4 regions of the Kosakonia cowanii JCM 10956 genome follow, and region 1 is predicted to be linked to each of the others. Evidence: predicted binding sites of a transcription regulator. Region 1 holds the regulator's gene; each other region holds the start of a gene.

Region 1 (8,133 bases):
AACAGATACCAGACATGAATGCGTCCCAGCGAGTAGCGGCTTCGGTAAGCGTGCACCACCATCGCGGCCGTGCCCGCAGCAAATGGCATCGTCGCTGCATCGTAAAACATCAGCCAGACAAAGCCTGCGAAGGCACCTATTCCCAGCGCAATGCGATCATAAAAGAGTGTGCGAGCCAGCAAGACAAAACTGCACCATGCCAGGATCTGCATTAGCACAGGAACATCAGATGGATCGAGCACCTCTTTCGCTTTCTGGCTGCCATAAATGAATCCCAGGAAGCAGAGGACGATCTGAATAATGACCCGGTTTACGCGGTTGCTGTAGATTTTATCCAGTGCGTCAGTAATTTTATTGCTCATTCTCTTTTCCTGACTCAGGCCTGTGCCTGATTACCGCTGGCGATGGCAGCAAGGCGCATGCGCAGATCGGTTTCCATCGTGCCCAGCTCTTTTTCCACTTCCTGACGGCGCTGGCGTGCATCGGTCGCGATCTTCACGGACTCTTCAATGGTGTTAAGCAGGCGTGACTGCACATCGCGCAGCGTCTCGATATCCACCACTGAGCGCTCGACTTCGCGGGCGGTCTCAATTGTACCGGTCTGCAGCATCTCGGCGTTGCGGCGCAGCAGGTCATTAGTGGTATCAGCAACCTCTTTTTGCAGCTTCGCTGCCTGGCGCTGGGTCTGCAAAGAGAGCGATAAGGCAATCTGGTTTTTCCACACCGGAATGGTGGAGAGAATGCTGCTCTGGATCTTTTCCGCCAGCGACTGGCTGTTGCTCTGCATCAGGCGGATTTGCGGCGCGCTCTGCATAGCAATGGTGCGCGACAGCATCAAATCATGCAGACGACGCTCAAAACGCGAAATACCGTCGAGCAGGTCACGCACGCGCTGGGCAATCATCGGATCGGACGCGGCCTGCGCTTGCAGAGCGGGCAGCTCTTCCTGTTTTATCTGCTCCAGTCGTTGCTTACCGGCGATAACGTGCAGGGTAATTTGCTGGAAAACATCGCGGTTGCGCTCAAACAGGATCTGCAGCGTCGAGATATTACGCAGCAGGTCGACCATCGCGTTATTCAGCTTATCCGTAATATCTTCCACCTGAGCTGAAAGCGTTTTGTACTCCAGCATGGTGCGCTCAATGCGGTTAAAGATCGATCCCACGAAGGGTAGCGAGGCCAGAAAACCCGGCTTTTGCTCAAAGGCGCTAATATCAACCTGCTTAATTTTTTGCAGGAGATCGGTAAGTTGCGCACCGATGACGCCCGCATCTTTTGCCCGCACTTGCTGCATGAGGGAATCAGAGAATTGCGACATCGTTTGCATGGTTTTCGCACCGAAACCGAGCGAATAGGCCGGATCGTAAATATCGATCTCTTTAACAATCGCCTGGATTTGCGTCTGCTGCTCGGGGGTTAAATTATCCGTCTGCGGCAAATCATTTAATGGCTGCGCTGCCGTCAGGCCAGACGAAGTAATGTCCGTCATAATAAGTGTCCTTGAAGGTGAAATTGCAGGCAGGCGCAGTGTCAGCGTGGGTTGTAATACGTCTTTTTGCCGCTGCCTTAGTGGGTCAATACGGTACAACAGCAGCAAAGTATTAAACAGGCCAATTATTAGCAAGTATAATAACCGCCTATTTACCTACCTATTTTGATGAAATGGCAGAAATTACACCTGCACTTCTCGATGCAGATCAACGCGTTGCCTCCACCTTCCAACCGATGCGTGGCGCAAGCAACCCACATCTTCAGACCATGCTGCCGCGTCTTATACGCCGTCGCGTCGCGTTTGAACCCTGGTGGCAGCGCCTTGAACTGCCGGACGGGGATTTTGTCGATCTCGCGTGGAGCGAAGAGCCGAATCAGGCGCGGCATAAACCGCGGCTGGTGGTGTTTCATGGCCTGGAGGGCAGCCTGCACAGCCCCTATGCGCACGGCCTGATCAATGCGGCGAAACAGCGCGGCTGGCTGGGCGTAGTGATGCATTTTCGCGGCTGTAGTGGGATCCCGAATCGCCTGAACCGCATCTATCACTCCGGCGAAACAGAGGACGGCACCTGGTTTCTCACCTGGCTGCGTCAGGAGCTTGGCGAGGCGCCGACCGCGGCGGTGGGATATTCGCTGGGCGGGAATATGCTCGGCTGCCTGCTGGCGAAAGCGGATGACGTTCTGCCCCTCGATGCGGCGGTGATTGTCTCGGCCCCGCTGGTGCTGGAAGCGTGCAGTTATCATATGGATAAGGGCTTCACGCGCGTTTATCAGCGTTATTTGCTCAACCTGCTGAAGGCCAATGCCGCGCGGAAACTGCGCGCCTATCCCGGCTCGCTGCCAACAACCATGGAAGTGCTGCGTAAAATGCGGCGCATTCGCGATTTCGATGATGTGATCACCTCGAAAATCCACGGCTTCGACGATGCACTTGATTACTATCGCCGCTGTAGCGCTATGCCGCTGCTGCCGCAGATTCGTAAACCGACGCTTATCATTCACGCCAAGGATGATCCGTTTATGGATCATCACGTCATCCCCGATCTTGCGCAATTACCCGCTAATATTGAGTATCAACTGACGGAACATGGCGGGCACGTCGGCTTTGTCGGCGGCACGCTGCGTCGCCCGGAGATGTGGCTTGAAACGCGCATTCCGGACTGGTTATCCGCTTATCTGGGAGCATCATGATTATTCCGTGGCAAGAACTCGACGCCGACACGCTCGACAATCTGATTGAGAGCTTTGTCTTGCGCGAAGGCACCGATTATGGTGAACATGAGCGTTCGCTTGAACAAAAGGTCGCCGACGTAAAACGGCAATTGCAGCGCGGCGAGGCCGTTCTGGTATGGTCAGAACTGCACGAAACGGTGAATATTATGCCGCGCGGACAGTTCCACGAATAACCGGACGCCGGGCGGCTTTGATACTGAACAACAGCTTTTCTTCAGGGAGTTGCTATGTCCGCCAAACATCCGGTCATCGCCGTCACTGGCTCCAGCGGCGCGGGAACCACCACCACCAGCCTCGCCTTCCGTAAGATTTTCGCCCAGCTCAACATGCATGCGGCGGAGGTGGAAGGCGACAGCTTCCATCGTTATACCCGTCCGGAAATGGATATGGCGATCCGCAAAGCCCGCGATCTCGGGCGGCATATCAGCTACTTTGGCCCGGAAGCGAACGATTTCGGCCTGCTGGAGCAGACCTTCAGCGAGTATGGCCAGAGCGGCCAGGGCCAGGCGCGCAAATATCTCCACACCTATGATGAAGCCGTGCCGTGGAATCAGGTGCCAGGAACTTTTACCCCCTGGCAACCACTGCCGGAACCAACCGATGTGTTGTTCTACGAAGGGCTGCACGGCGGAGTGGTGACGCCGCAGCATGATGTGGCGCGCCACGTTGATCTGCTGGTGGGCGTGGTGCCTATCGTTAACCTGGAGTGGATCCAGAAGATGATCCGCGACACCAGCGAGCGCGGCCACTCCCGGGAAGCGGTGATGGATTCGGTGGTGCGCTCAATGGAAGATTACATCAACTACATCACGCCGCAGTTTTCCCGCACCCATCTCAACTTCCAGCGCGTTCCCACTGTCGATACCTCAAACCCCTTCGCCGCCAAAGGCATTCCTTCTCTGGATGAGAGCTTTGTGGTCATTCACTTCCGCAATCTGGAGGGGATCGATTATCCGTGGCTGCTGGCAATGTTGCAGGGATCGTTTATCTCACATATGGATACGCTGGTGGTGCCGGGCGGCAAAATGGGGCTGGCGATGGAGCTGATTATGACGCCGCTGGTGCAGCGGCTGATGGAAGGCAAAAAGATTAAATAACCCGGCGGAAAGCGCCGCCGGGCGGGCTAATCAGGCCTCGATCACCTCGAAGGAGTGGGTAATCTTGACCGCTTTTTCCAGCATCAGCGCCACGGAGCAGTACTTCTCAGCCGAGAGATCGACCGCGCGGGAGACGGCAGCGTCTTTCAGTGCTTTGCCAGTAACGATGAAGTGCAGGTTGATATGGGTAAAGTAGCGCGGCGCTTCTTCCCGGCGCTCGGAGGTCAGCTTCACTTCGCAGTCGGTCACGTCATGACGCCCTTTTTGCAGGATCGACACCACGTCGATGGCGCTGCACCCACCGGCGGCCATTAAGACCATCTCCATCGGGCTGGGAGCTTTGTCCCCGGAGTTGCCATCCATCAGGATTTGGTGGCCGGAAGCGGACTCACCAAGGAACGTTAACCCTTCAACCCATTTCACTCGTGCCTGCATGTTCATCACTCCGGTATGGCAAATTTTTTCACAGATTACGCGTACATAACAAAACGCGCAACGGAAGGCGACCTGCGTCATGCTGAAGCGAGACACCAGGAGACAGGCGCCAAAAGCTATGCTAAAACAGTCTACATGCTACAGAGAAACATTGACGTTACGAATGTACGCAAGGGATATCATACATTAGAGACCGCAGATGTCGCTGACGGTCCACTTCCCGGGATTTGGGAAGCTTTGATTGCAACCCCAGAAGCTGAATGATTCACGCCGTTTCTGGAGCCAGCTTATAACAGAGGATAATCGCGCATGGTGCTTGGCAAACCGCAAACAGACCCGACTCTCGAATGGTTCTTGTCTCATTGCCATATTCATAAGTACCCGTCGAAGAGCACGCTGATTCACCAGGGTGAAAAAGCGGAAACGCTGTATTACATCGTTAAAGGCTCAGTGGCAGTGCTCATCAAGGATGAAGAGGGTAAAGAGATGATCCTCTCTTACCTCAACCAGGGCGATTTTATTGGTGAACTGGGCCTGTTTGAAGAAGGTCAGGAGCGTAGCGCCTGGGTTCGCGCCAAGACCGCCTGTGAAGTGGCGGAGATCTCCTACAAAAAATTCCGTCAGCTTATCCAGGTGAATCCGGATATTCTGATGCGCCTCTCCTCGCAGATGGCGCGCCGCCTGCAGGTGACCTCGGAGAAAGTCGGCAACCTGGCGTTCCTCGACGTGACCGGCCGTATTGCTCAGACTCTGCTGAACCTGGCGAAACAGCCGGACGCGATGACCCACCCGGACGGTATGCAAATTAAAATTACCCGTCAGGAGATCGGTCAGATCGTCGGTTGCTCCCGCGAAACGGTTGGCCGCATTCTGAAAATGCTCGAAGATCAAAACCTGATCTCTGCCCACGGTAAAACTATCGTCGTCTACGGTACGCGTTAATCTGCAAAATGGCGCATCGCTTATGCGGTGCGCCGTTTTTGTTTTCCCATGTGGCGCAGGCTGATTTATCACCCCGAAATCAACTACGCACTGCGACAAACGCTGGTGTTATGCCTGCCTGTGGCGGTTGGGCTGCTGCTCGGCCATCTGCAACAGGGTCTACTCTTCTCGCTGGTTCCCGCCTGCTGCAATATCGCGGGCCTCGATACCCCGCATAAACGCTTCTTCAAACGCCTGATTATCGGCGGCTCGCTGTTTGCCGGCTGTAGCCTGGCGGTGCAGCTTCTGCTGGCGGAAAATCTTCCCCTGCCGGTGATCATGACAGTGTTAACCCTGCTGCTCGGCGTAACGGGCGAAATCAGCACGCTGCATGGTCGCCTGCTGCCGGCCTCGCTGATCGCCGCCATCTTTACCCTCAGCCTCGCCGGGAACATGCCGGTGTGGGAGCCGCTGCTGATCTACACCCTCGGTACCTTGTGGTACGGGCTGTTTAACTGGTTCTGGTTCTGGCTGTGGCGCGAACAGCCGCTGCGTGAATCTCTCAGCTTGCTCTACCGACAACTGGCGGACTATTGCGAAGCGAAATATAGCCTGTTAACCCAGCACATCGATCCGGAAACCGCGCTGCCGCCGCTGCTCGACCGCCAGCAGAAAGCGGTGGATCTGATTAGCCAGTGTTACCAGCAGTTGCATATGCTGGCGGCCAATCAGAACAACGATTACAAGCGCCTGCTGCGCGTCTTTCAGGTCGCGCTGGATCTGCAGGAGCATATCTCTGTCAGCCTGCATCAGCCGGAAAAGGTGCAGAAGCTTGTCGAGCGAACCCATGCCGAGCAGGTGATTCGCTGGAATGCGCAAACCGTCGCGGCTCGTCTGCGCGTGCTGGCAGATGACATTCTCTATCACCGCTACCCGACCCGCTTCACCATGGAGAAGCAGGTCGGTGCGCTGGAAAAAATTGCCCGTCAGCATCCTGATAATCCGGTTGGGCAGTTTTGCGCCTGGCACTTTAGCCGCATCGCCCGCGTGCTGCGCACCCAGCGCCCGCTCTATATTCGCGATTTGATGGAGGATAAGCAGGAGCGCCTGCCGCTGATCCCGGCGCTAAAAAGCTATCTGTCACTGAAATCGGCCGCTCTGCGCAATGCGGCGCGCATCAGCGTGATGCTCAGTATCGCCAGCCTGATGGGCAGCGCATTAAATCTGCCGAAACCTTACTGGATCATGATGACGGTGATGGTGGTGACGCAGAACGGTTATGGCGCGACCCGCGTACGCATTGTGAACCGTGCCGCCGGTACGCTGGCGGGGCTGGTGGTGGCGGGTATGACGCTGCACTTTCATGTGCCGCTCGGGTTTACGCTGGCAGCGATGCTGATGATCACCCTAAGTAGCTATTTGATTATCCGCAAAAGCTACGGCTGGGCGACGGTCGGTTTCACGATTACAGCGGTCTATACCTTGCAAATCCTGACGCTCAATGGCGACCAGTTTATTCTCGCCCGGCTTGTCGATACGCTGATTGGCTGCCTGATTGCCTTCGGCGGGATGGTGTGGCTGTGGCCGCAGTGGCAGAGCGGCCTGCTGCGCCAGAATGCGCACGATGCGCTGGAGGCCTATCAGGATGCGATTCGCCTGATCCTCAGCAACAACCCGGAAGCGACGCCGCTAGCCTGGCAGCGTATGCGGGTTAACCAGGCGCATAACGCCCTGTTCAACTCCCTCAACCAGGCGATGCAGGAGCCCGGCTTTAATAGCCGCTATCTGAGCGATATGAAGCTGTGGGTGACGCATAGCCAGTTTATTGTCGAACATATCAACGCCATGACGACGCTGGCGCGGGAGCACACCATGCTGACACCGGATCTGGCGCAGCGCTATCTTGAGTCGTGCGAAATTGCGCTGCAACGTTGTCAGCAGCGGCTGGAGTATGACGGGCCAGGGGAATCAGGCGAGGTAAATGTTATGGAGGCGCCGGAGACGCTGACCCACGGTCCAATGAGCACGCTGGAACAGCATCTGCAGCGCATTATCGGGCATCTGAGCACCATGCACACGATCTCGTCGGTGGCATGGCGTCAGCGCCCGCATCACGGCATCTGGCTACGCCGACGCCTTACGCGTTAACCACGCTTGCGACGGCCTGCGCAAAGCGCTGCATCCCTTCATTAATATCCTGCTCTTCGATAATCAGCGACGGCGCGAAACGCATCACATCCGGACCGGCATTCAGCACCATTACGCCCGCTGCGGCAGCCGCATGCAGGAAGTCGCGCGCACGGCCTTTGTATTGCGGCTTCAGTTCAGCACCAATTAACAGGCCCATGCCGCGAATATCGCTGAACAGGTCGTACTGCTCATTAATCTGCTGCAGACACTGAACAAAGTGCTGACGTTTGGCACTGACGCCATTCAGCACCTCAGGGGTGTTGATGATATCGAAAGCAGTGCCTGCCACCGCGCAAGCCAGCGGGTTTCCGCCATAAGTGGAGCCGTGGGAACCGGCGTGGAATACGCTGGCGATTTCATGGGTCGTCAACATGGCGCTGACCGGGAAGCCGCCGCCGAGGGCTTTGGCGCTGGTCAGAATATCCGGCGTCACGCCGTAGTGCATATAGGCGAACAGCTCACCGCTGCGCCCCATGCCGCACTGCACTTCATCAAACACCAGCAGAGCATTATGCGCATCGCACAATTCACGCAGCCCTTTGAGGAACTCAGGGGTTGCCGCGGTAACGCCACCCTCGCCCTGAATCGGCTCTACCACCACGGCGCAGGTGTGATCGTCCATCACCGCTTTAACCGCGTGAAGATCGTTAAAAGGAACATGCACGATGTCGGCCGGTTTCGGGCCAAAGCCGTCGGAGTATTTCGGCTGACCGCCAACGGTTACGGTAAAGAGCGAGCGTCCGTGAAAAGCGTGGTGGAAAGCGAT
Region 2 (8,133 bases), 2.2 Mb from region 1:
CTTCTTCTATTTTGTCCACGAAGGCCTCACTTCATTGATTTTTGTGCGTTAAGCGTAGCGGCTTTCTCCCTGTATTCAGGGCGGTATCCTCCGAAATTATAGTGAAGAGCAAAAAAGGCGATAGATTGCCTGGAAACAATGTATAAGATTATTAACACGCCGCACCGGCAACTGCGGCTATGCTGAAGTGAATCACACAGTCCACGACATAGACATCATAAGACGCGCTGTTACAATGCGTTGCATTTGATGAATGGCCTCGAAGAAGGCCGTATTCTGCAGGGAGAGAATGATGAAATACCGCCTGTCGGCGCTTGCGCTGGCCACCACTGTGCTGGTCGGCTGCGCCAGCTCGAACGAGACGCAAGGGCGCTCGGACCCGTTAGAAGGGTTTAACCGCACCATGTATAACTTCAACTTCAATGTGCTGGATCCCTATGTTGTCAGACCGGTTGCCGTTGCCTGGCGTGATTATGTGCCGCAGCCGGCGCGTAACGGGTTAAGCAACTTCACCAGTAACCTTGAAGAGCCGGCAGTGATGGCGAACTACTTCCTGCAGGGTAATCCTTATCAGGGGATGGTTCACTTCACCCGCTTCTTCCTTAATACCGTATTGGGGATGGGCGGCTTGATGGATGTGGCCGGGATGTCAAACCCGAAACTGCAGCGCGAAGAGCCGCACCGTTTTGGTAGCACGCTGGGCCACTACGGCATGGGTTACGGCCCGTACATGCAACTGCCGTTCTATGGCAGCTTCACCCTGCGTGAAGATGGCGGCGATATGGCGGATACGCTCTATCCGGTGCTCTCCTGGCTCACCTGGCCGCTCTCCGTTGGTAAATGGACGGTTGAAGGCATCGAATCGCGTGCCCAACTGCTTGACTCCGACGGCCTGCTGCGCCAGTCCTCCGATCCCTATATCCTTGTGCGTGAAGCCTACTTCCAGCGCCATGACTTTATCGCCAACGGCGGTAAGCTGAAGCCGCAGGAGAACCCGAACGCACAGGCGATTGAGGGTGATTTAAAAGATATCGACTCGGAATAAAAGCCAATAAAAAAGGTGAGCCAGAAGCTCACCTTTTTTTATCGCTACGCGCTTATCAGAAGGCGTAGTTAAAGTTGGCACCGTACAGCCAGGCGCGACCTTCAGATTTGAAAGTGTACGGCCCTTCGGTGAACTTCACTTTCTGACCGTGCATATAGGAGACGCCGACATCCACTGATGCATCTTTATTAAATGCATAGGTTGCACCGGTGCTCAGCCACAGGCGATCCTGGTCCGGAATGGAGATAGAGCGTTTGTCAGCCGGAACCGGGCTGTCATCAAAGGCGATACCGCCGCGGAAGGTCCAGTTATCATCCATGTAATAGGTGGTACCGAGTGCGATACGGTAGGCGTCTTTAAAGCCCTCTTCTTTATAGAAGAGCTGCTGACCCTGGTTACCCGTCGCTTTCAGCTGCTGGAACTGGCTCCAGCTGGTGTAAGCGAGGCTGTAGTGGATTGCCCACTGCGGATCGACACGGTTATAACCCGATACTTCCCACATTTCCGGCAGGTTAAGCGTCAGTGAACCTGGAATCGTCGCGCCGCCTGTAGCAAAAGGCAGGCCGTTCAGACCGAGCGCGGGTGCCAGCGTATTCACTGCTGTCGGCAGGCTGCTCTTATAGTCGCCATCGAAATCAACTTTCACTTCCGAGCGATAAGTCAGACCCCAACGGTTATTTTTATCCAGCTCATACAGAATGCCGGCGTTCCAGCCAAAGCCCCACTCGTTGCCTTTCAGATGCGCAATCTGGGTATCTGGCGGAATCAGCCCGCTAAGGCCAAATGCACCGCCCGTCGCGGCGTCAACCTGCTGCGGCAGATCGCCCGCGTAGCGTTCAATTTTCGCGCGTGCATAGACAGCGTCGAAACCGAGGCCGAAGCTCCAGTTGTTATCAAGACGGTATGCGCCGCTGAGGTTCAGGTTCAGGGTTTCAAGGTCGGTTTTACCGCCCATTGAGCCAGCCGTGTAGTTGTTGTTGAACTCTGTCGCCAGACCGTAGTTGGAGGTGACGGATGCGCCCCAGCCAAACTGATCGTTAATCGGCGCAACAAAGTGCAGGTTCGGCACCCATGCTGTCGGTGCAATATTATCCTGACTGGCGTTGTTGCCAATCGCAGAGCGTCCGGTTACATCTACGCCAGGATCGACAAACACCGCGCCGCCGGAGAAGGTCGGGCGATCAAACATAGTGATCAGTGCCGGGTTACGGCTGGCGTTGCCCGCATCATCAGCAATCGCGCCTTCACCAGAGTAAGCGCGACCGAGGCCGGAGGCGGAGAATTCGTTGAGTTGAAAGCCTGCGGACCAGGCCTGGGTAGAAACGAGTGCCACTGCGACTGCCAGAGCAGACTTGGTAAAACGGGTTTTCTGGCTCATGACCATAACCTCATTCGAAGCGAGTTATTTTTATACAAACTTTCTTACGCCTTGTTAAAGAAGCGCGAAGTGTAGGGTCTGAGCTACCGCAGAGAAATCAGACCAGTGGCGAGAGTATAGGTCTGACCAGAACTAATGTTGCAAGTATGTAATCAAGATTTTTCAATTGTGATCTCCGAAACGGGATCTGCGTGGCAAATTTAGCCGTAGCACGGATCCCCGTTTTCGGTAGTTTTTGTTTTAGATCATTTTTAATTGTGATTTCGGTCACTTAAGGCGGTTCCGGCGATTAACGACTGGAGCGACCCTGCGCGGCGGCGTAAAATATGTGCAATCTTGACCTGGTACCCAGGGTGCAAATTTAGAGGAAATCTTCTATGAGTAAATGCAGTGCTGATGAAACCCCGGTTTGCTGCTGTATGGATGTCGGAACCATTATGGACAACTCCGACTGTACCGCCTCCTACAGCCGCGTATTCGCTAACCGCGCCGACGCCGAAGAGACGCTGGCGGCACTGACCGCCAAAGCACGTAGCGTCGAGTCTGAACCGTGTGAAATCACTCCGACTTTCACCGAAGTGGCAGACGGCGTTAAAATTGATATCGATTTTGTTTTCGCCTGCGAAGCGGAAACCCTCATTTTCCAGCTCGGTCTGCGCTAAACCCCGCGCTCAACGCTCCCCCCTGCGGGAGCGTTTTTTTATCCGTTTATCTGTGCCTTAGCTCGCATTTTTTCCTCCCTGTCATTGGCTAAATGTAAAAGATTGGTTAAGACTGTTATCAGGTCAGACCACTTTATCGATTCCGTTGTTAACAGGGGAGTGTTATGAGTCAGGCGTTACCGCTTGTCACCCGTCAGGGCGACCGTATTGCCATTGTCTGCGGGTTACGAACCCCATTTGTCCGTCAGGCGACCGCCTTTCACGGCGTGCCGGCGATCGATCTCGGCAAAATGGTGGTGGGGGAGATGCTGGCGCGCAACGAAATTCCCCCCGAAGTGATTGAACAACTGGTCTTCGGCCAGGTGGTGCAGATGCCGGAAGCGCCGAATATCGCGCGTGAAATCGTGCTCGGCACCGGCATGAGTGTGCACACCGACGCCTATAGCGTCAGCCGCGCCTGCGCGACCAGTTTCCAGGCGGTGGCGAACGTAACGGAAAGCTTGCTGGCTGGCACCATCCGCGCGGGTATCGCCGGAGGGGCGGACTCCTCTTCTGTACTGCCTATTGGCGTCAGTAAAAAACTGGCGCGCGTGCTGGTGGATGCCAACAAAGCGCGCACCGTCGGGCAGAAACTCAAACTCTTCTCGCGCCTGCGTCTGCGCGATCTGCTGCCCGTTCCGCCTGCGGTCGCCGAGTACTCGACCGGCCTGCGCATGGGCGATACCGCCGAACAGATGGCGAAAACCTACGCCATTAGCCGTCAGGAACAGGATGCGCTGGCGCACCGCTCTCACCAGTTCGCCGCTCAGGCCTGGGCCGAGGGCAAACTGGCTGAGGAGGTGATGACCGCCTACGCGCCACCGTTCCGCGATCCCATCGGGCAGGACAATAACGTGCGCGGCAACTCCAGCCTCGCCGATTACGCCAAACTACGCCCGGCTTTTGACCGCAAACATGGCACCGTCACGGCAGCCAACAGCACGCCGCTTACCGATGGCGCGGCGGCGGTGATTTTAATGACCGAATCACGCGCCAGAGAGCTGGGCCTTGTGCCGCTGGGCTATCTGCGCAGCTACGCCTTTACGGCAATTGGCGTGCAGAAAGATATGCTGCTCGGCCCGGCCTGGGCGACGCCGCTGGCGCTGGATCGCGCCGGGTTAACCCTGGCCGATCTCACTCTGTTTGATATGCATGAAGCCTTTGCCGCCCAGACCTTAACCAACCTGAAACTGATGGCCAGCGATCGTTTTGCCCGTGAAGTGCTGGGGCGTTCGCAGGCCACCGGCGAGGTGGATGAGAGCAAATTTAACGTGCTTGGCGGCTCGATTGCCTATGGTCACCCCTTTGCCGCCACCGGCGCGCGGATGATCACGCAAACCCTGCATGAGCTGCGGCGTCGCGGCGGCGGTTTCGGTCTGGTCACCGCCTGCGCGGCGGGAGGATTAGGCGCGGCAATGGTTCTGGAGGCGGAATAATGACGGTTTCTGCGTTTACCCTTAATGTGCGCCCCGACAATGTCGCGGTCGTTACCATCGATGTACCCAATGAAAAGATGAACACCCTGAAAGCGGAGTTCGGCGCACAGGTGCGCACCATCTTAAAAGCGATCCGTGATAACCGCGCTCTGCGCGGTGTGGTGTTTATTTCGGCGAAGGCGGACAACTTTATTGCTGGTGCCGATATCAACATGATTGGGCGCTGCCAGAGCGCGAAAGAGGCGGAAGAGCTGGCCCTGCAGGGGCAGAAGATCATGGCGGAGATCCATGCTCTGCCGATCCCGGTTGTTGCCGCCATCCACGGTGCCTGTCTTGGCGGCGGGCTGGAGCTGGCGCTGGCCTGTCATCGCCGCGTCTGCTCGGACGATGGCAAAACCATTCTTGGCCTGCCGGAAGTGCAGCTCGGCTTGCTGCCCGGCTCCGGCGGCACCCAGCGTTTGCCGCGGCTTGTCGGTGTCAGCACTGCGCTTGAGATGATCCTGACCGGCAAACAGCTTCGTGCGCGTCAGGCGCTGAAAGTGGGGCTGGTGGATGATGTGGTGCCGCACGATATTCTGCTGGAAACCGCAGTCGAACTGGCGCAGCAGGAGCGCCCGCTCAGCCGCCGTTTACCGGTGCGCGAACGCATTCTCGCCGGGCCGCTCGGCCGTACGCTGCTGTTTAAGATGGCGGCGAAGCGCACCGAACAGAAAACCCATGGTAACTATCCTGCCGCACCACGCATTTTATCGGTGATTGAGACCGGCCTGGCGCAGGGGCGTAGCAGCGGTTATGAGGCGGAAGCGCGCGCCTTTGGTCAGCTGGCGATGACGCCGCAGTCGCAGGCGCTGCGTAACATCTTCTTTGCCTCGACCGACATCAAAAAAGATCCCGGTAGCACCGTTGCCGCCGCGCCGCTGCACACCGTCGGCATTCTCGGCGGCGGGCTGATGGGCGGCGGCATCGCTTATGTTACTGCCAGCAAGGGCGGGTTGCCGGTTCGCATTAAAGATATTAATGCGAAAGGCATTAACCATGCGCTGAAGTACAGCTGGCAGGAGTTGGATAAAAAGGTGCGTCGCCGCTTTATCAAACCCGGCGAGCGCGACAGCCAGATGGCGAAGATCTCCGGCTCGCTTGATTACCGCGGCTTTGCGCATCGTGATGTGGTGATCGAAGCGGTATTTGAAGATCTCTCCCTCAAACAGAAGATGGTGAGTGAAGTGGAGGCGCACTGCGCGCCGCATACCATTTTTGCTTCTAATACCTCGTCGCTGCCCATTGCGGATATTGCCGAAAACGCGGCGCGTCCGGGAAAGGTGATCGGATTACATTTTTTCAGCCCGGTGGAGAAGATGCCGCTGGTGGAAGTGATCCCGCACGCCGGTACCGATGAGCAGACTATCGCTACTACCGTGAAGCTGGCGAAGAAGCAGGGCAAAACGCCGATTGTGGTGGCCGATAAAGCGGGCTTTTACGTTAACCGCATTCTGGCACCTTATATCAGTGAAGCGATGCGCATGCTGAGTGAAGGCGAGCCGATTGAAGCCATCGACCGGGCGCTGGTGAAGTTTGGTTTCCCTGTCGGCCCCATCCAGTTACTTGATGAAGTGGGCATCGATACCGGCACGAAGATCATTCCGGTGCTTGAGGCCGCTTATGGCGAGCGTTTTAGCGCGCCTGCAACGCTTGTCTCCGCGATTTTGAATGACGATCGCAAAGGGAGAAAAAATGGTCGTGGTTTCTATCTTTACCCGACAAAAGGGCGTAAAAGCAAAAAACAGCCTGACCCCTCGATCTACCGTTTAATCGGCGTGTCGGCAAAAGGGCAGTCGTCGGGGCAGCAGATTGCCGAGCGCTGCGTCCTGCTGATGCTTAACGAAGCGGCGCGCTGTTTTGATGAACAGGTGATCCGTAGCGCGCGCGATGGCGATATCGGTGCCGTTTTCGGCATTGGCTTCCCACCTTTTTTAGGGGGGCCTTTCCACTATATGGATACGCTGGGCGCGGCAAGCGTCGTGGCGTCGCTGCAGCAGATGGAGGCGCGTTATGGGGCACGATTTGCACCGTGTGAAGCCCTGTTACGCATGGCTCAGGAGGGGAAACGCTTCTGGCCGACAGCGGAAAGTGAGCCTGTAAATTAAGGTCGAAAAAAGTAAATGTGTTATACCTCATGGCCTTTGCGGTTATTTCATAAACAGTGATTGACTATACTTGCGCCATTGAGGTAAAAAACAGCGTTTCATTCAACGAATGAATCAGGCAAAATGCCCGGCCATCCCGTTTTTTTGCCAGCGTGATCTCTTTTCACCGGCAAAAGCGCGATGCTTCTGGTTAACAAAAGCGGTGCAATATGCAAGTTTTTATCATGCGTCACGGCGATGCTGCCCTCGATGCAGCCAGTGACTCCGTTCGTCCGCTTACCCCTTGCGGCTGCGACGAATCGCGTCAAATGGCAACGTGGTTGAAAGGCCAAAAAGTGGATATCGATCGTGTTCTGGTTAGCCCGTTTTTACGCGCTGAGCAGACGCTGGAGAAGGTAGGGGAGTGCATGAACCTGCCTGACAACGTGGATGTCCTGCCGGAGTTGACGCCCTGCGGCGATGTCGGCCTGGTAAGCGCTTATCTGCAGGCGCTGGCCAATGAAGGCACCGAAACGGCGCTGGTGATCTCGCACCTGCCGCTGGTAGGCTACCTGGTTGCCGAGCTCTGTCCCGGCGAAACGCCGCCCATGTTCACTACCTCGGCTATCGCCAGCGTCACGCTGGATAAAGAGGGCAAAGGGGTGTTCAACTGGCAAATGAGTCCCTGCAACCTGAAGATGCCGAAAGCCATCTGATTCATCGGACCGATGCAAAAAAAGAGCCGCACTGTGCGGCTCTTCTCATTTCTGCCTCACGGCAACTCCGGCGGCTGCCACTCTTCGACTTCAATCAGCACCAGCACTGCCGCATCGCCGCCGTACTCTTTTGGCGCCTGGTGAAACGCCATCACGTGCGGATGTTGTGCCAGCCAGAGCGGCGTTTGCTGCTTAAGAATGTGTTTGCCGTGGCCGTGCATCACGCAGGCGCAAAAGACATGCTCGCGCCGACAGGCGGCAATTAGCGCGCCAAGCTCCTGTTTGGCCTGCATCTGCGTTAAACCGTGCAGGTCGAGAAACAGCTCCGGGGAGTAATCGCCGCGGCGCAGTTTTTTCAACTCAAAGTGGCTGACATCGCTGCGAACATATTTCACCGGGCCATCGGTGTTGAGCAGCGGCTGAAACTCGTCGGAAAAGTAGTGGCTGTTATCCGCCTGCTCCTGCAACAGGCGCTTGACCGGCACTTCGGCGATCTTCTTGCGCGCCGGGCGGTGAACAACGGTGTCCTGCTTCATCTGGCGCGTCCCGATCATCAGCTGCCGGAACAGGGCCTGCTCCTCCTCGCTAAGCGATGGTTTCTTTTTCATTTGCGCATCCTGTTTTTTCTTTGCGCCAGTGTACCCGACTGCAGGCGGCTGCGGTGCAGCAAAATGCATTTTTACGCCGCGCAGATGCGCGTGGATGCTGATTTATCCCCATCTTCATGGCAAACT
Region 3 (8,133 bases), 1.6 Mb from region 1:
TCATATGCTGGATGGCTTAGTTGAGTGGGCACCGGCGCCGATGCCGCGTAAAACCGACGTGCGTGAAGTGAAAGCGGACGATGAGAAGTTCACCGGCTTTGTCTTTAAGATCCAGGCCAACATGGATCCGAAGCACCGCGACCGCGTTGCCTTTATGCGCGTGGTTTCCGGGCGTTACGAAAAAGGGATGAAGCTGCGCCAGGTGCGCACCGGTAAAGATGTGGTGATCTCCGATGCGCTGACCTTTATGGCGGGCGACCGCTCGCACGTTGAAGAGGCCTACCCGGGCGACATCATCGGCCTGCATAACCATGGCACCATTCAGATTGGCGACACCTTCACGCAGGGTGAAATGATGAAGTTCACCGGCATCCCGAACTTTGCCCCTGAGCTCTTCCGCCGTATTCGCCTGCGCGACCCGCTGAAGCAGAAACAGCTGCTTAAAGGTCTGGTTCAGCTTTCAGAAGAGGGCGCGGTGCAGGTCTTCCGCCCGATTGCCAACAACGATCTGATTGTCGGCGCGGTGGGTGTGCTGCAGTTTGATGTGGTGGTAGCGCGTCTGAAGAGCGAATACAACGTCGAAGCGGTCTATGAGTCCGTCAACGTGGCAACTGCCCGTTGGGTGGAGAGCAGCGACGTGAAGAAGTTCGAAGAGTTTAAACGTAAGAACGAGATCCAGCTGGCGCTCGATGGCGGCGATAACCTGACCTACATCGCGCCGACCATGGTTAACCTCAACCTGACACAAGAGCGTTACCCGGAAGTGACCTTCCACAAAACCCGCGAACACTAATCCCTCTACGGAGCGCGTCAGACGCTGCGCTCCGGCCTCTTTTCTCCCCTGCCGTTTCTTGCGGAAAGTTCTTAAAACCCTCGCTTTTTCTGTCTGTTGCTCGCTTTTTACGCACTCCAACAGGATCTTTGTCGAGAGTGATCTATATTTAACAAAGTGATGACAAGGTGTGTGGCTGAAAGTACTGTTCAATGCGTGTTTAATGGTCTTTTATCCACTCAACTAATCACCAGATAACATTAACAACTGCATCAGCGCAGCGATTTGCCGGAATGTGATCGCAACCATTGACGTTGATACGGTGAGTTTCACCGCAGCAGTTGGCAGCTTCTTGCTGCTTCAGCCCAAATGGTGGGCAAACATACAGGAATAACATCGATGACTATGACAAAGCTGACTCTTTCTAAAACCCTGCTGGCTATTACGCTGGGCTCTGTTCTGACCACGGGTTCTGCCCTGGCGGCGGAAACCACCACTGATAAAGCGCAAAGCACCGCGTCCAGTGCAGGGGACAAAATTGATAGCTCTATGAATAAAGTCGGTGGATTCATGGACGACAGTACCATTACTGCAAAAGTGAAAGCAGCACTGGTCGATCATGAAAGCATTAAAAGCACCGATATCTCCGTGAAAACGGACAAAAAAGTGGTAACCCTGAGCGGTTTCGTCGAAAGCCAGAAACAGGCTGAAGAGGCGGTTTCCGTGGCGAAAGGTGTAGAAGGTGTGGCTTCTGTAAGCGACAAACTGCACGTTCGCGATGCGAAAGAGAGCACTGCAAAAGGTTACGCGGGTGATACCGCCACCACCAGCGAAATCAAAGCGAAGCTGCTGGCCGATGAAAACGTCCCGTCCCGTATGGTGAAAGTGGAAACCACTGACGGCGTTGTTCAGTTATCCGGCACGGTAGAGTCCAAGGCTCAAAGTGAGCGCGCTGAAAGCATCGCCAAAGCAGTTGATGGCGTGAAAAGCGTGAAGAACGACCTGAAAGTTAAATAAGAGTACGTGAAAAAATCCGCGCCTGGCGATGTCCGGGCGCGATAGATACTTAGCAGGAAACATCGCGGATGGGCATCTGAGAGCCCATCGCTTGCGGTCGACATTAACTATGGTTAAGGAGAGTTTTATGTTTCGTTGGGGCATTATTTTTCTGGTTATCGCGTTAATTGCCGCCGCTCTGGGCTTTGGTGGTTTGGCAGGTACAGCAGCTGGTGCGGCGAAAATCGTCTTCATCGTTGGTATCGTTCTGTTCCTGGTCAGCCTGTTCATGGGTCGTCGGCGCCCGTAGCGTTTAACACGCTTAAACTTCGGTTACATTAAAGCCAGTCCTCGTGACTGGCTTTGCTGTTTCAGGGACTTAAATATTGCGCTACTTTGTTGTGACATTTGCTTAAAAGGAAAACGAAGTGGGGCAACATATTCCCATCACGCTCGGCAATATTGCGCCGCTGGCGCTGAAACCGTTTCGACCGGGACGTCTGGCACTGGTGTGCGAAGGCGGCGGCCAGCGCGGCATCTTTACCGCGGGCGTGCTGGATGAGTTTATGCGCGCCGACTTCAACCCTTTCGATCTCTTCTTTGGTACCTCTGCCGGCGCGCAGAATCTGTCGGCGTATGTCTGCAACCAACCGGGTTACGCGCGTAAAGTGATTATGCGCTACACCACGCGACGGGAATTTTTCGATCCGCTGCGTTTCGTGCGCGGCGGCAACCTTATCGATCTTGACTGGCTGGTTAACGCCACCGCGACGGAGATGCCACTGGCAATGGATCATGGCGTACGTGCTTTTGACGCCGGCAAAGCCTTTTACATGTGCGCCTGCCGCCAGGATGATTATTCGGCGGAGTATTTTTTACCTAATCACCAGACATGGCTCGACCTGATCCGCGCCTCAAGTGCCATTCCAGGCTTCTATCGCACCGGCGTGGCGCTGAGTGGCGTCAACTATCTGGACGGTGGCGTCAGCGACGCAATCCCGGTGCAGGAAGCCGCGCGTCGCGGGGCCGACACCATCGTGGTGATCCGCACCGTGCCGTCGCAGATGTATTACACGCCGCAGTGGTTTAAGCGTATGGAGCGTTGGCTCGGCGAAAGCAGCCTGCAGTCGCTGGTCAACCTGGTGCAGCATCATGAGAAGAGCTATCTCGCCACGCAGCAGTTTATTGAGTCCCCGCCGGGCAAGCTGCGCATCATCGAAATCTACCCGCCAAAGCTGTTAAAAAGCATGGCGCTCGGCAGCCGTTTACCGGCGCTGCGGGAAGATTATAAAATTGGCCGCTTATGCGGGCGCTACTTCCTGGCAACGGTGGGTAAATTGCTGGCCGAGACGCCGCCGCTGCTGCGCTATACGCCGGTGGTTGCGCCTACAACGCGCGTGGTGCCGCCCGCCGAAGTGGCGAACGACGCGCTTGATCTACCGCTGGTGACCGCGCCGGAGGCCAATGATATTTCGCTCAATAACGAGGACAGCGCGTGAGTTTTCGCTTTATCGATACCCACTGCCATTTCGATTTTGAACCCTTCAAAGGTGATGAAGCAGCCAGTATCGCCCGCGCGGCAGAGGCGGGCGTTGAGCGTATTATTGTGCCCGCCATCGCCGCCCGCTATTTTGACCGTGTCTGCAACCTTGCGCAGCAGTATCACGCCCTCTATGCCGCGCTGGGCCTGCACCCGATTGTGGTGGAGGAGCATACGCAGCAGAGCCTCGAGCAACTGGATGCGCTGCTTGCCACCCGCCCTGAGAAGGTGATCGCCATTGGCGAAATCGGCCTTGACCTTTATCGCGATAATCCGCAGTTTGAGCGCCAGCAGGAACTGCTTGATGCGCAGCTAAAAATGGCGAAGCGCTATGATTTGCCGGTCCTTCTTCACTCCCGCCGCACCCATGACAAGCTGGCGATGCAGCTGAAAAAGCATAACCTGCCGCGAACTGGCGTGGTGCACGGCTTTGCCGGCAGTCTGCAACAGGCGCAGCGCTTTATCGATCTTGGCTACTGTATCGGCGTCGGCGGCACCATTACCTATCCGCGCGCCAGTAAAACCCGCGATGTGATGGCGCAACTGCCGCTCGCCTCGCTGCTGCTTGAAACCGACGCGCCCGATATGCCGCTCAACGGTTTTCAGGGGCAGCCCAATCGCCCGGAGCGGGCGGCAAACGTATTTGCAACCCTCTGCGAGCTGCGCCCGGAAGCGCCGGATGTGATTGCTAACGCGCTGTTTCACAATACCCAACGGCTCTTCGCTCTGCCTGATTCGCGGCTGTAACGCTTTTTCGTCGGCAGGCACACTCTCCTGTGTTAAAATTCTCACATTCAAATGGCGTGGGTGTCCGCGGCTTCTTTTGCGCGTTGCCCTCTACCCGTGCCGGAATAATTTGATCAATGTCTCGTTGCAGTTATGCAAGCGTAAGCAAACTTTTTGCTAACTGTGATGCGTGTCGAAGTGTAATTGTGAGTGAATGTTAGAATACTCACAAAACCGAACTGAAACCGGCATTATGCCGTCGGAGAGAATATGACTGATTTAACTGCCAGCAGCCTGCGCGCGCTGAAACTGATGGACCTGACCACCCTGAATGATGACGACACCAATGAGAAAGTCATTGCGCTGTGCCATCAGGCGAAAACCCCGGTCGGCAACACTGCCGCGATCTGCATCTATCCGCGTTTTATCCCGATTGCGCGTAAGACCCTGAACGAGCAGGGGACGCCAGAGATCCGCATCGCTACCGTCACCAACTTCCCGCACGGTAATGACGATATCGGGATTGCGCTGGCGGAAACCCGCGCGGCCATCGCCTACGGCGCGGACGAAGTGGACGTCGTTTTCCCATACCGCGCGCTGATCGCCGGTAACGAGCAGATCGGTTTCGATCTGGTGAAAGCGTGTAAAGAGGCCTGTGCGGCGGCGAATGTACTGCTGAAAGTGATCATCGAAACCGGTGAGCTGAAAGAGGAAGCATTAATCCGCAAAGCCTCTGAAATCTCCATCAACGCCGGAGCAGATTTTATTAAAACTTCCACCGGTAAAGTGCCGGTCAACGCCACGCCTGAGAGCGCGCGCATCATGCTGGAAGTGATCCGCGATATGAGCGTGGAAAAAAGCGTGGGTTTTAAACCGGCGGGCGGCGTGCGTACGGCGGAAGATGCGCAGCAGTACCTGGCGATTGCCGATGAGCTGTTTGGCACCGACTGGGCCGATGCGCGTCACTACCGCTTTGGCGCGTCCAGCCTGCTGGCGAGCCTGCTGAAAGCGCTCGGTCACGGCGACGGCAAAAGCGGCAGCGCTTACTGATGATCGCCTGATGGCGCTGCGCCATCATTCGCCATATTGCCGGGCTGAATCCGTTGCCCGGCCCTCTCTATCCTCAGGGGGTTACCTTGTTTCTCGCTCAAGAAATTATTCGTAAAAAACGCGATGGCATCGCGCTGAGTGATGAAGAAATCCGTTTCTTTATCAACGGAATTCGCGATAACACCGTTTCTGAAGGGCAAATCGCCGCGTTGGCGATGACCATTTTCTTCCACGATATGACCATGCCGGAGCGCGTCTCGCTGACTATGGCGATGCGTGATTCCGGTACCGTGCTTGACTGGAAAAGCCTCGATCTTAATGGCCCGGTGGTGGATAAGCACTCCACCGGCGGCGTTGGCGATGTGACATCGTTGATGCTCGGCCCGATGGTGGCGGCCTGCGGCGGCTATATCCCGATGATCTCCGGGCGCGGCCTCGGCCATACGGGCGGCACGCTCGATAAGCTGGAAGCGATTCCGGGCTTTGATATTTTCCCCTCCGACCAGCGTTTTCGCGACATCATCAAAGAGGTTGGCGTGGCGATTATCGGCCAGACCAACTCGCTGGCACCGGCAGATAAGCGCTTCTACGCCACCCGCGATATCACCGCCACCGTTGACTCCATTCCGCTGATCACCGCCTCGATCCTCGCCAAAAAACTGGCGGAAGGGCTTGATGCGCTGGTGATGGATGTGAAGGTGGGCAGCGGGGCGTTTATGCCGACCTATGAGCGTTCAGAACAGCTGGCGGAAGCGATTGTGGGCGTTGCCAACGGTGCAGGCGTGCGTACGACCGCGCTGCTGACCGACATGAATCAGGTGCTGGCCTCCAGCGCCGGTAACGCGGTGGAAGTGCGCGAAGCGGTGCAGTTCCTGACGGGCGAATACCGTAATCCGCGTCTGTTTGAGGTGACAATGGCCCTCAGCGCCGAAATGCTCATCTCCGGTAACCTTGCAAAAGATGACGCTGACGCGCGCGCGAAATTGCAGGCGGTGCTGGATAACGGTAAAGCGGCCGAGATTTTCGGGCGCATGGTCGCCGCGCAGAAAGGTCCGCATGATTTTGTTGAGCACTACGATCGCTATTTACCGACGGCAACCCTGAGCAAAGCGGTGTACGCCGACGATGAAGGGTTTGTCAGCGCAATGGATACCCGCGAACTGGGTATGGCGGTGGTCACGCTGGGCGGTGGTCGCCGCCAGGCGTCCGATACCATTGATTACAGCGTTGGCTTAACCGACATGGTGCGCCTCGGCGAGCAGGTTGACGGCCAACGTCCGCTCGCCATTATTCACGCCAAAGATGAAGCCAGCTGGCAGAGCGCCGCACAGGTGGTGAAAGCGGCAATAAGTGTGAGCGACCGCGCACCAAAAGAGACACCGACGGTCTATCGCCGCATAACTGAATAGCGGTATACTGATCTGATCGCTTTTTTTCAAAGCACAAGGTACGGAGAACATATGAAACGTGCATTTATCATGGTGCTGGACTCTTTCGGCATCGGCGCGACAGAAGACGCGGATCGCTTCGGCGACGCGGGTTCCGACACTCTCGGCCACATCGCTGAAGCCTGTGCGAAAGGTGAAGCAGATACCGGGCGCAAAGGTCCGCTTAATCTACCGAATCTCACTCGCCTCGGGCTTGCGAAAGCCCACGAAGGCGCAACCGGCGCGATTCCTGCCGGTATGGACGGCAACGCCGAGATTATTGGCGCGTATGCCTGGGCGCATGAACTCTCTTCCGGGAAAGATACGCCGTCAGGCCACTGGGAAATCGCCGGTGTACCAGTACTTTTCGACTGGGGCTACTTCAGCGATACCGAAAACAGCTTCCCGCAGGAACTGCTGGATAAGCTGGTCGAGCGCGCTAACCTGCCGGGTTATCTCGGCAACTGCCACTCCTCCGGGACGGTCATTCTTGACCAGCTCGGCGAAGAGCATATGAAAACCGGCAAGCCGATTTTCTATACCTCTGCCGACTCGGTGTTCCAGATTGCCTGCCACGAAGAGACCTTTGGTCTCGATAAGCTCTATGAGCTGTGCGAGATTGCCCGTGAAGAGCTGACCGAAGGCGGCTACAACATTGGCCGCGTTATCGCGCGTCCGTTTGTGGGCGACAAAGCGGGTAACTTCCAGCGTACCGGCAACCGTCACGATCTGGCCGTTGAGCCGCCGTCCGCGACGGTGCTGCAAAAACTGGTTGAAGAGAAGGATGGGCAGGTGGTCTCCGTCGGTAAAATCGCCGATATCTATGCCAACTGCGGTATCACTAAAAAAGTGAAGGCAACCGGCCTTGACGCGCTGTTTGATGCCACCATTACCGAGATGAAAGAAGCGGGTGATAAGACCATCGTCTTTACCAACTTCGTCGATTTTGACTCCTCCTGGGGCCATCGCCGCGATGTCGCCGGTTATGCGGGCGGGCTGGAGCTGTTTGACCGCCGTCTGCCGGAGCTGATGGAGCTGGTGGGTGAAGATGATATCCTGATCCTTACCGCCGACCACGGCTGCGATCCGACCTGGAAAGGCACCGATCATACCCGCGAACACATTCCGGTACTGATCTACGGCCCGAAAGTAAAAGCAGGCTCGCTGGGACACCGCGAGACCTTCGCTGATATTGGTCAGACGATCGCCCGCTACTTCGGCGTCTCTGATATGGAGTATGGCAAAGCCATGTTCTGATGTTTTTGGGCGGGGTCTTTCCCGCCCTCCATTTTCTAACAAGTCAAAGGAAGCAACGATGGCAACCCCACATATCAATGCAGAAATGGGCGATTTCGCGGACGTCGTACTGATGCCGGGCGACCCGCTGCGCGCAAAGCACATCGCCGAAACGTTTCTCGAAGATTATCGTGAAGTAAACAACGTGCGCGGCATGCTGGGCTACACCGGCACCTACAAAGGCCGCAAAATCTCTGTAATGGGTCACGGTATGGGTATTCCCTCCTGCTCCATCTACACCAAAGAGCTGATCACCGATTTTGGCGTCAAAAAGATCATCCGCGTCGGCTCCTGCGGTGCCGTGCGTATGGATGTGAAACTGCGTG
Region 4 (8,133 bases), 1.7 Mb from region 1:
TTGCACAACAGACCAGTTTAGTTGCGAGATGAGCCGCAAAAAACGGGCCAGCGGCCCGTGAGAGTGGCCGCAGATCAGCGAAAACGCATCGACAGATCGAGGGCGCGAACGTGTTTGGTCAGCGCGCCAACAGAGATGTAATCGACACCGGTTTGCGCAAATTCGTGCAGCGTCTGCTCGGTAACGTTGCCCGAAACTTCGAGTTTTGCCTGGCCATTGGCCCGTTTGACCGCTTCGCGCATCTGCTCGGGCGCGAAGTTATCCAGCATGATGATATCCGCTCCTGCCTTCAGCGCGTCGTCGAACTCTTCCAGCGTCTCGACTTCAACCTCGACCGGCACATCGGGGTGCAGCCAGAAGGCTTTCTCTACCGCGTTGCGCACTGAGCCTGCGGCGATAATGTGGTTCTCTTTGATCAGAAACGCATCGGAAAGCCCAAGGCGATGGTTCGCACCGCCGCCGCACAGCACCGCATATTTCAGCGCCGTGCGCAGGCCGGGCAGGGTTTTGCGCGTATCAAGCAGCTGCGTTTTAGTGCCCTCCAGCAGGGCGACATAGTTGCGCACCGCGCTGGCGACGCCGGAGAGCGTCTGGACGAAGTTGAGCGCCGTACGTTCACCTGTGAGTAGCACACGCGAAGGGCCATCCAGCTCAAACAGCGGCTGATCGGCCTGCACCGTGTCGCCATCCGCAACGTGCCAGGTGAGCGTCACGTCGTCGCCCGCCAGCTGTATAAACACCTCTTCAACCCAGCGTTTACCGCAGAACACCCCCTCTTCACGGGTGATCACTACCGCATGGGAGCGATTCTCTGGCGGTAATAATTGCGCGGTAATGTCGTTATTCGCATCGACTTCTCCACCCAGATCTTCACGCAATGCCAGCGCGACGGCGGCAGGAATATCCAGTTCGATGCGTTTGAGCAACGCGTCACGGCGAAGGTCGGGGTTATAGCGGCGAGGCGGCATGATAGGCTCCAAAAAGTGTAACGAATCACAAAGTTAGCGTTTGGTTGTGCAGCTCCGGCATTATGGGAGGCGGCCTAAGCATGCTACTCTGAAGCGTGTTTCAGCACCATCCTCTATAAGGAGTTCCTTATGCAGTTACGCAAGGGTTGGCTGGTAGAGGCGCGGCATGTGCCCTCTCCGCATTATGATTGCCGCCCGGACGATGAGTCGCCATCACTGTTAGTGGTACATAATATCAGCCTGCCACCCGGCGAGTTTGGCGGCCCGTGGATTGACGCACTCTTTACCGGCACGCTGGATCCAAGCGCCGATCCCTATTTTGCCGGCATTGCTCATCTTCGCGTTTCTGCGCACTGTCTGATTCGCCGCGACGGAGAAATCGTGCAATATGTGCCTTTCGATAAGCGCGCCTGGCATGCGGGCGTCTCCTCTTATCAGGGGCGCGAGCGCTGCAACGATTTTTCAATCGGTATTGAGCTTGAGGGAACGGACGATCTGGCGTATACCGACGCGCAGTACCGCCAACTGGCGGCGGTGACACGAACGGTGATTGAGCTTTACCCGGCGATTGCCGACAATATGACCGGACACAGCGATATCGCGCCTGAACGTAAGACCGACCCCGGCCATGCGTTTGACTGGGCCAAATTTCGTGCCCTGGTCGCCGCGTTGTCAGAAAAGGAGAAGCCATGACGTTATTCACCATGCTGCTGGTGCTGGCAGCGGAGCGGCTGTTTAAACTGGGAGAGCACTGGCAACTGGATCACCGGCTGGAGGTGCTGTTCCGGCGCATCAAGCGCTATTCGATGCTGAGAACGCTGTTAATGACGGCGTTAGCCATGCTGGTGACCTTCCTGATTCTGCGCGCGCTGTTGGGGCTGTTTTTCAACGTCCCGCTGCTGGTGGTGTGGATCCTGATTGGCCTGCTGTGCATCGGCGCGGGCAAAGTGCGGTTGCACTACCATGCCTATCTGAAAGCGGCGGCGCGAAACGACAGCCGCGCCCATATGGCGATGGCCAGTGAGCTGACGCTGATTCACGGCGTGCCGCCCGGTTGCGACGAGCGCGAGTTCCTGCGCGAATTGCAGAATGCGCTGCTGTGGATCAACTTCCGCTTCTATCTCGCGCCGCTCTTCTGGTTTGTGGTGGGTGGCCCCTGGGGGCCAGTATTGCTGGCCGGGTATGCCTTTTTGCGCGCCTGGCAGTATTGGCTGGCGCGCTTCCAGACGCCGACCGAGCGGCAGCAATCGGGCATCGACGCGATTTTACATCTGCTCGATTGGGTGCCGGTGCGCCTTGCGGGCGTGGTCTATGCGTTGATTGGTCATGGTGAGAAAGCACTGCCGGCCTGGTTTGCCTCGCTCGGTGATACCCACACCTCGCAATACCATGTGTTAACGCGGCTGGCGCAGTTCTCGCTGGCGCGCGAGCCGCATCATGATAAGGTCGCCACGCCGAAAGCGGCGGTGTCGATGGCGAAGAAGACCTCGTTTGCCGTGGTCGTGGTGGTGGCGTTACTGACGATTTACGGCACGCTGATGTAACCGCGTGCCGCCGGTTTACTGATTATCCGCCGCCGGGATGCCGAAATCAGGCATCCCGTTTTCCTGCCAGCGAATCGTTTTCAGCCGCGTATGGCGGTTAGGATCGTAGAGCGGATCGCCCTCAATTTCGGTGTAGTTACGCGCGTGATACACCAGCACATCTTCCCCCTCCGGCGTCTGCGTAAAGCTGTTGTGTCCCGGGCCATACTGGCGGTTTTCATAACTGGTTTTAAACACCGGCTCTGGCGATTTATGCCAGTTTTGTGGCGCAAGCGGGTTGGCGTCGAGATCGATCCACAGCAGCCCCATGCAGTAGTTCTCGTCCGTTGCGCTGGCGGAGTAGCTGATAAAGAGCTTATCTTCGTGAAACAGCACTGCCGGGCCTTCGTTAACCAGAAAGCCGCGGCACTCCCACTCGAACTCCGGTTTGCTTAACATCACCGGCTCGCCTTTCAGCGTCCACGGGTTTTCCATCTCCGCCAGATAGAGATTGGAGTTGCCCGCAATATCCGGCGCTTTTTGCGCCCACAAATACCAGCGCTTGCCCTGATGCACAAAGGTGGTGGCATCCAGCGCAAAGGTGTCGAATGGCGTCTTAACCTGGCCTTTTTCAACCCACTCTCCGCTGAGCGGATCGGCGTCTGCGCACTCCAGCACAAACATGCGGTGCTGGAACATATTCAGCTTATCGAGCGCCTTTGTTCCGGCGGCGGCAAAGTACAAATACCATTTGCCCTCAATATGATGCAGTTCGGGTGCCCAGATAAGCTCGCTCATCGGCCCGCTTTGCGGTTTACGCCACACGACCACTCCTTTGGCGCTGCGCAGCCCGTCGAGCGTGGCGGCGCGGCGGATCTCGAGGCGGTCGTACTCCGGCACCGAGGCGACAAAGTAGTAGTGTTCGTCGTGGCGCAGAATAAACGGGTCTGCGCGCTGTTCAATAAAGGGGTTCGGCCAGGTTTTCATTATGCATTCCTTACGTTTTTCGCCGCCGGTACGCTCTGGCTGTCGCTCAGTTCGTGGTAGTTAATGCGGCGTTTTTCCAGATCCGCCTGGATCTGTTTCATCAATTCACGGTCTACTTTCAACAGACGGACAACGCCTGCGGTGATGAGATAACCGACGCCCGGGATCACCGTAAACAGCAGCATAATGCCGTTGATAGCGCTGGCGCTCTGCTGTTTGGCACCGGCGTCGTAGCCATACCAGGAGAGCAGGAAACCAACCATCGCGCCCGCTACCGCCAGCCCGACTTTCAGGAAGAAGAGGTTGCCGGAAAAGCTGATGCCGGTGATACGTTTGCCGGTTTTCCACTCGCCGTAGTCATCGACATCGGCCATCAGCGACCAGTGCAGCGGGGAGGGGATCTGGTGCAGGATGTTGAGCAGGAAGTAGAGCACCGCAATCATCACCGTCGCGCGCGGGTCAAGGAAGTAGAAGCCGCAGGAGAAAATCGCCAGCGCGATATTGGTCCAGAAGAAGACTTTCAGTTTGCACCAGCGGTCGGTCAGCACTTTTGCCAGCATGCTACCGAACATCATGCCGACCACGCCAAGGCTGATAAACAGCGTGGCGAAGTGGGTGCTCTCCTGCATCACCCAGGTGACGTAGTACATGGTGGCGGCCATACGGATAAAGCCGGGGCAGACGTTGCACAGCGTCAGCAGCAGAATGCGCACCCACTGATCGTTCTTCCACACGTCGCGGAAATCTTTCTTCAGATCGTCATTGGTCGGCACCGCCGGGCGCACACGCTCGCGCACCGTAGCAAAGCAGTACAGGAACATACACATGCCGATAAATGCCAGCACCGTCATCGCCATCTGATAGCCTTTGGCTTTATCCGCGCCGCCAAACCACTCCGCCATTGGCAGCAGCGTCAGCGACAGCAGCAGCGTCGCGATACCAACCATCACAAAGCGGTAAGACTGGCAGGCCACGCGCTCTTTCGGATCGTTGGTGATAACGCCGCCCAGTGAGCAGTAGGGAATGTTAATGGCGGTGTAGGTGAGGGAGAGCAGGAAGTAGGTGACAAAGGCATAGATAACTTTGCTGCTGTAGGTCCACTCCGGCGTGGTAAACATCAGCACGCTAAAGACCGCGTAAGGCACCGCAATCCACAGTAGCCACGGGCGAAAACGGCCATATTTGCTTTGCGTGCGGTCAGCCAGCGCGCCCATTAACGGGTCGGTAATGGCATCAATAACGCGAATCGACAGCAGCAGCACGCCAACCAGCGCGGGAGCTAGACCGAAGATATCGGTGTAGAAATAGTTCACAAACAGCATGATGGCGCCAAAGATGATGTTGCATCCGGCGTCGCCCATGCCATAACCAATCTTCTCTTTAACAGACAGTTTAGTGGTGTCCATCGACGGGTCTCCCTCTGAGGTATGAGTTCGATTATTCGCCCGTAAATTTTTATTTGCGTAGCAGGATCACGCCGCAGAGATGGACAATATAGCTACGTAAAGGAAAGTGTGAGGAAGTTAACATTGGTTTAACAACCCTCTCCCGGGCGGGAGAGGGGAGGGCAGAAGGGGATCAGTGTGCTTTTACCGCTTTTGCATTTTTCTGTCGTACCAGGTAACCGACGCCAAGAATGGCAATCCATACCGGGATGAGCCACACGGAGATCGCCATACCCGGCGTCATCACCATGATAACCAGCACTGCCGCCATAAAGATCAGGCAGATCCAGTTCCCCAGCGGGTAGAAGAGCGCCGGGAAGCGCGGTTTGACGCCCTGTTGCTGCTTCGCACGACGAAAACGCATGTGCGCGAGGCTAATCATCGCCCAGTTAATCACCAGCGCGGAGACCACCAGCGCCATCAGCAGCCCAAAGGCGGATTCCGGTGCGAGGTAGTTGATCAGCACGCAGAGCGCGGTGAAGAGCGCGGAGACGAGGATGGTGTTGACCGGCACGCCGCGCTTGTCGGTTTTTTGCAGCATCTTCGGCGCGTTGCCCTGTTTGGCCAGGCCAAACAGCATGCGACTGTTGCAGTAAACGCAGCTGTTGTAGACCGACAGCGCCGCCGTCAGTACCACGATATTCAGCGCATTGGCTACAAAGGAGTCGCCAAGTTCATGGAAGATCAGTACAAACGGGCTGGTGTCAGCCGTTACGCGGGTCCACGGCAGCAGGGAGAGCAGCACAGCCAGCGAGCCGATATAGAAGATCAGAATGCGGTAGATAACCTGGTTGGTCGCTTTGGGAATGCTCTGCTCCGGGTTATCCGCTTCCGCCGCGGTGATACCGACCAGCTCCAGCCCGCCGAAGGAGAACATGATGATCGCCATCATCATTACCAGGCCGCCGATGCCGTGCGGCAGGAAGCCGCCCTGTTCCCATAAGTTGCGAACCGTCGCCTGCGGGCCTGCGCTGTCGCTAAACAGCAGCCAGCCGCCGAAGAGGATCATCGCCACCACGGCCACCACTTTGATAATGGCAAACCAGAACTCCATCTCGCCGAACACTTTTACGTTGGTCAGGTTGATGGCGTTGATAACGACAAAGAAGACGGCAGCGGAAGCCCAGGTAGGGATTTCCGGCCACCAGAACTGGACATATTTACCGACCGCCGTCAGTTCGGCCATGGCGACCAGCACGTAGAGCACCCAGTAGTTCCAGCCGGAGGCGAAGCCGGCAAAACTGCCCCAGTATTTGTAAGCGAAATGGCTGAAGGAGCCGGCAACCGGCTCTTCGACCACCATCTCACCGAGCTGGCGCATAATCAGAAACGCGATAAAACCGGCAATGGCGTAGCCGAGAATAATGCCGGGACCGGCCGACTGGATGACTGACGCGCTGCCCAGAAACAGCCCAGTCCCAATAGCACCGCCCAGCGCGATAAGCTGTATATGGCGGTTCTTAAGGCCGCGCTTTAGCTGATCGCCGTGCTGTTGACCTTCCATTATGAAACCTCGTGTGTGGTTATTATGTTTACGCTATGTTTAAGCGTGTAATGAATAAGTTCCATTTATATGTATTTTTTGCTTTACGAAGCGGCAGGATGATTTTGACTTGAGACCTTTCGCATGCCAAAGAATAGTGGTAAGCGAACGGGAATGCATCTGCTTTATGACGCGTCTATGACGAGCTGACGAAAAAAAGAACGCCCGCAAATAACCCTCTTACCCCCTCATACCAAAACACCCCTCTTTTTATTCATCAGAAGTGAATAAAAAATCATCTATAAACCGACTGAATCGGTTCACATTCAGTAATTTGCGTTTCGGGAAAGTTAAAACTCACTCTTAAGGGGTAAACGAGTCATTTGCGTAAGGTTACATCTTTGAAACGCCATTTCTCTTTGCTTGTTAAAATGTGCGTGGTTTCCTGATTTCAATCAAAACCTGTATGGACAGAAGGTGAATACTTTGTTACTTTAGCGTCAACAATATGAAATTGGTAAGACCAATTTACTCCGGGCGAGTGGCAGAGACAGGGAACAATGGCCTACAGCAAAATCCGCCAACCTAAACTTTCCGATGTGATTGAGCAGCAACTGGAGTTTTTGATTCTCGAGGGCACACTCCGTCCCGGTGAAAAACTTCCTCCAGAGCGCGAACTGGCCAAACAGTTCGACGTTTCTCGTCCTTCACTGCGCGAGGCCATCCAGCGTCTCGAAGCGAAAGGCCTGCTCCTACGTCGCCAGGGTGGCGGGACCTTTGTCCAAAGCAGTCTGTGGCAGAGCTTCAGCGATCCGCTGGTCGAGCTTCTGACCGATCATCCCGAATCCCAATTTGATCTTCTCGAAACGCGCCATGCACTGGAAGGCATTGCTGCTTATTACGCGGCGCTTCGCAGCACCGACGAAGACAAAGTGCGGATTGGCGAGCTGCATCGCGCTATTGAGCTGGCTCAACAGTCGGGCGATCTGGACGCGGAGTCCAGCGCGGTCGTGCAGTATCAAATCGCCGTAACGGAAGCGGCACATAATGTAGTCCTGCTTCATCTGCTACGCTGCATGGAGCCGATGCTGGCGCAGAACGTTCGTCAAAACTTCGAACTGCTCTACGCCCGCCGCGAGATGCTACCGCTGGTCAGCAACCATCGTGCGAGTATCTTCGCCGCGATCATGGCTGGCAAACCGGAAGAGGCGCGTGAAGCGTCGCACCGCCATCTGGCGTTTATTGAAGAGATTTTGCTGGATCGCAGCCGTGAACAGAGTCGTCGTGAACGCTCTCTGCGTCGGCTGGAGCAGCGCAAGAATTAGAATTTTCTGGCGCAAATTGTGCCGGAAGAGTTGTAACAACAGCGCCAACTTTTAGAGCGCGGCAACTAAACGCAGAACCTGTCTTATTGCACTTTTACGAACCTTTACAGGCCGTCAGAGTGCAATGGGACAGGTTCCAGACAATCAACGATTAGATAGATAAGGAATACCCCCCATGTCAGAACGTTTACAAAATGACGTGGATCCGATCGAAACTCGCGACTGGCTACAGGCGATCGAATCGGTCATCCGTGAAGAAGGTGTTGAGCGTGCTCAGTATCTGATTGACCAGCTCCTTTCTGAAGCCCGCAAAGGCGGTGTGAAAGTGGCAGCTGGCACAGGGGCGAGCAACTACGTAAACACTATTGCCGTTGAAGATGAACCGGAATACCCGGGCAATCT

What was found. Region 1 encodes CRP, which controls carbon source genes, mostly activating them, when cyclic AMP is high. Its sites were predicted from a motif close to ATGTGANNNNNNTCACAT; they were not measured.
Positions count from the first base shown of each region.
Region 2: the regulator CRP is predicted to act here: its motif matches at 2,679-2,696, upstream of BWI95_RS21275 (YfcZ/YiiS family protein).
Region 3: the regulator CRP is predicted to act here: its motif matches at 4,163-4,180, upstream of deoC (deoxyribose-phosphate aldolase).
Region 4: the regulator CRP is predicted to act here: its motif matches at 4,991-5,008, upstream of BWI95_RS01745 (glycoside-pentoside-hexuronide (GPH):cation symporter).

Region 1 covers NZ_CP019445.1:2,081,944-2,090,076, reverse strand. The annotation lists gene BWI95_RS09685 (5-bromo-4-chloroindolyl phosphate hydrolysis family protein) at 1-362, opposite strand, end outside; gene BWI95_RS09680 (toxic anion resistance protein) at 377-1,489, opposite strand; gene BWI95_RS09675 (hydrolase) at 1,663-2,682, shown strand; gene BWI95_RS09670 (YheU family protein) at 2,679-2,897, shown strand; gene BWI95_RS09665 (phosphoribulokinase) at 2,952-3,821, shown strand; gene BWI95_RS09660 (OsmC family protein) at 3,852-4,256, opposite strand; gene crp (cAMP-activated global transcriptional regulator CRP) at 4,566-5,198, shown strand; gene BWI95_RS09650 (YccS/YhfK family putative transporter) at 5,247-7,325, shown strand; gene argD (bifunctional acetylornithine/succinyldiaminopimelate transaminase) at 7,315-8,133, opposite strand, start outside.
Region 2 covers NZ_CP019445.1:4,488,956-4,497,088, reverse strand. The annotation lists gene BWI95_RS21295 (formate/nitrite transporter family protein) at 1-19, opposite strand, end outside; gene mlaA (phospholipid-binding lipoprotein MlaA) at 293-1,045, shown strand; gene fadL (long-chain fatty acid transporter FadL) at 1,101-2,423, opposite strand; gene BWI95_RS21275 (YfcZ/YiiS family protein) at 2,801-3,085, shown strand; gene fadI (acetyl-CoA C-acyltransferase FadI) at 3,250-4,560, shown strand; gene fadJ (fatty acid oxidation complex subunit alpha FadJ) at 4,557-6,704, shown strand; gene sixA (phosphohistidine phosphatase SixA) at 6,914-7,399, shown strand; gene smrB (endonuclease SmrB) at 7,456-8,007, opposite strand.
Region 3 covers NZ_CP019445.1:502,452-510,584, reverse strand. The annotation lists gene prfC (peptide chain release factor 3) at 1-793, shown strand, start outside; gene osmY (molecular chaperone OsmY) at 1,172-1,789, shown strand; gene BWI95_RS02335 (DUF1328 domain-containing protein) at 1,917-2,078, shown strand; gene BWI95_RS02330 (patatin-like phospholipase family protein) at 2,197-3,267, shown strand; gene BWI95_RS02325 (TatD family hydrolase) at 3,264-4,055, shown strand; gene deoC (deoxyribose-phosphate aldolase) at 4,305-5,084, shown strand; gene deoA (thymidine phosphorylase) at 5,171-6,493, shown strand; gene deoB (phosphopentomutase) at 6,545-7,768, shown strand; gene deoD (purine-nucleoside phosphorylase) at 7,827-8,133, shown strand, end outside.
Region 4 covers NZ_CP019445.1:371,510-379,642, reverse strand. The annotation lists gene nadC (carboxylating nicotinate-nucleotide diphosphorylase) at 75-968, opposite strand; gene ampD (1,6-anhydro-N-acetylmuramyl-L-alanine amidase AmpD) at 1,098-1,661, shown strand; gene ampE (beta-lactamase regulator AmpE) at 1,658-2,512, shown strand; gene BWI95_RS01750 (glycoside hydrolase family 43 protein) at 2,528-3,478, opposite strand; gene BWI95_RS01745 (glycoside-pentoside-hexuronide (GPH):cation symporter) at 3,478-4,884, opposite strand; gene aroP (aromatic amino acid transporter AroP) at 5,057-6,427, opposite strand; gene pdhR (pyruvate dehydrogenase complex transcriptional repressor PdhR) at 6,967-7,731, shown strand; gene aceE (pyruvate dehydrogenase (acetyl-transferring), homodimeric type) at 7,907-8,133, shown strand, end outside.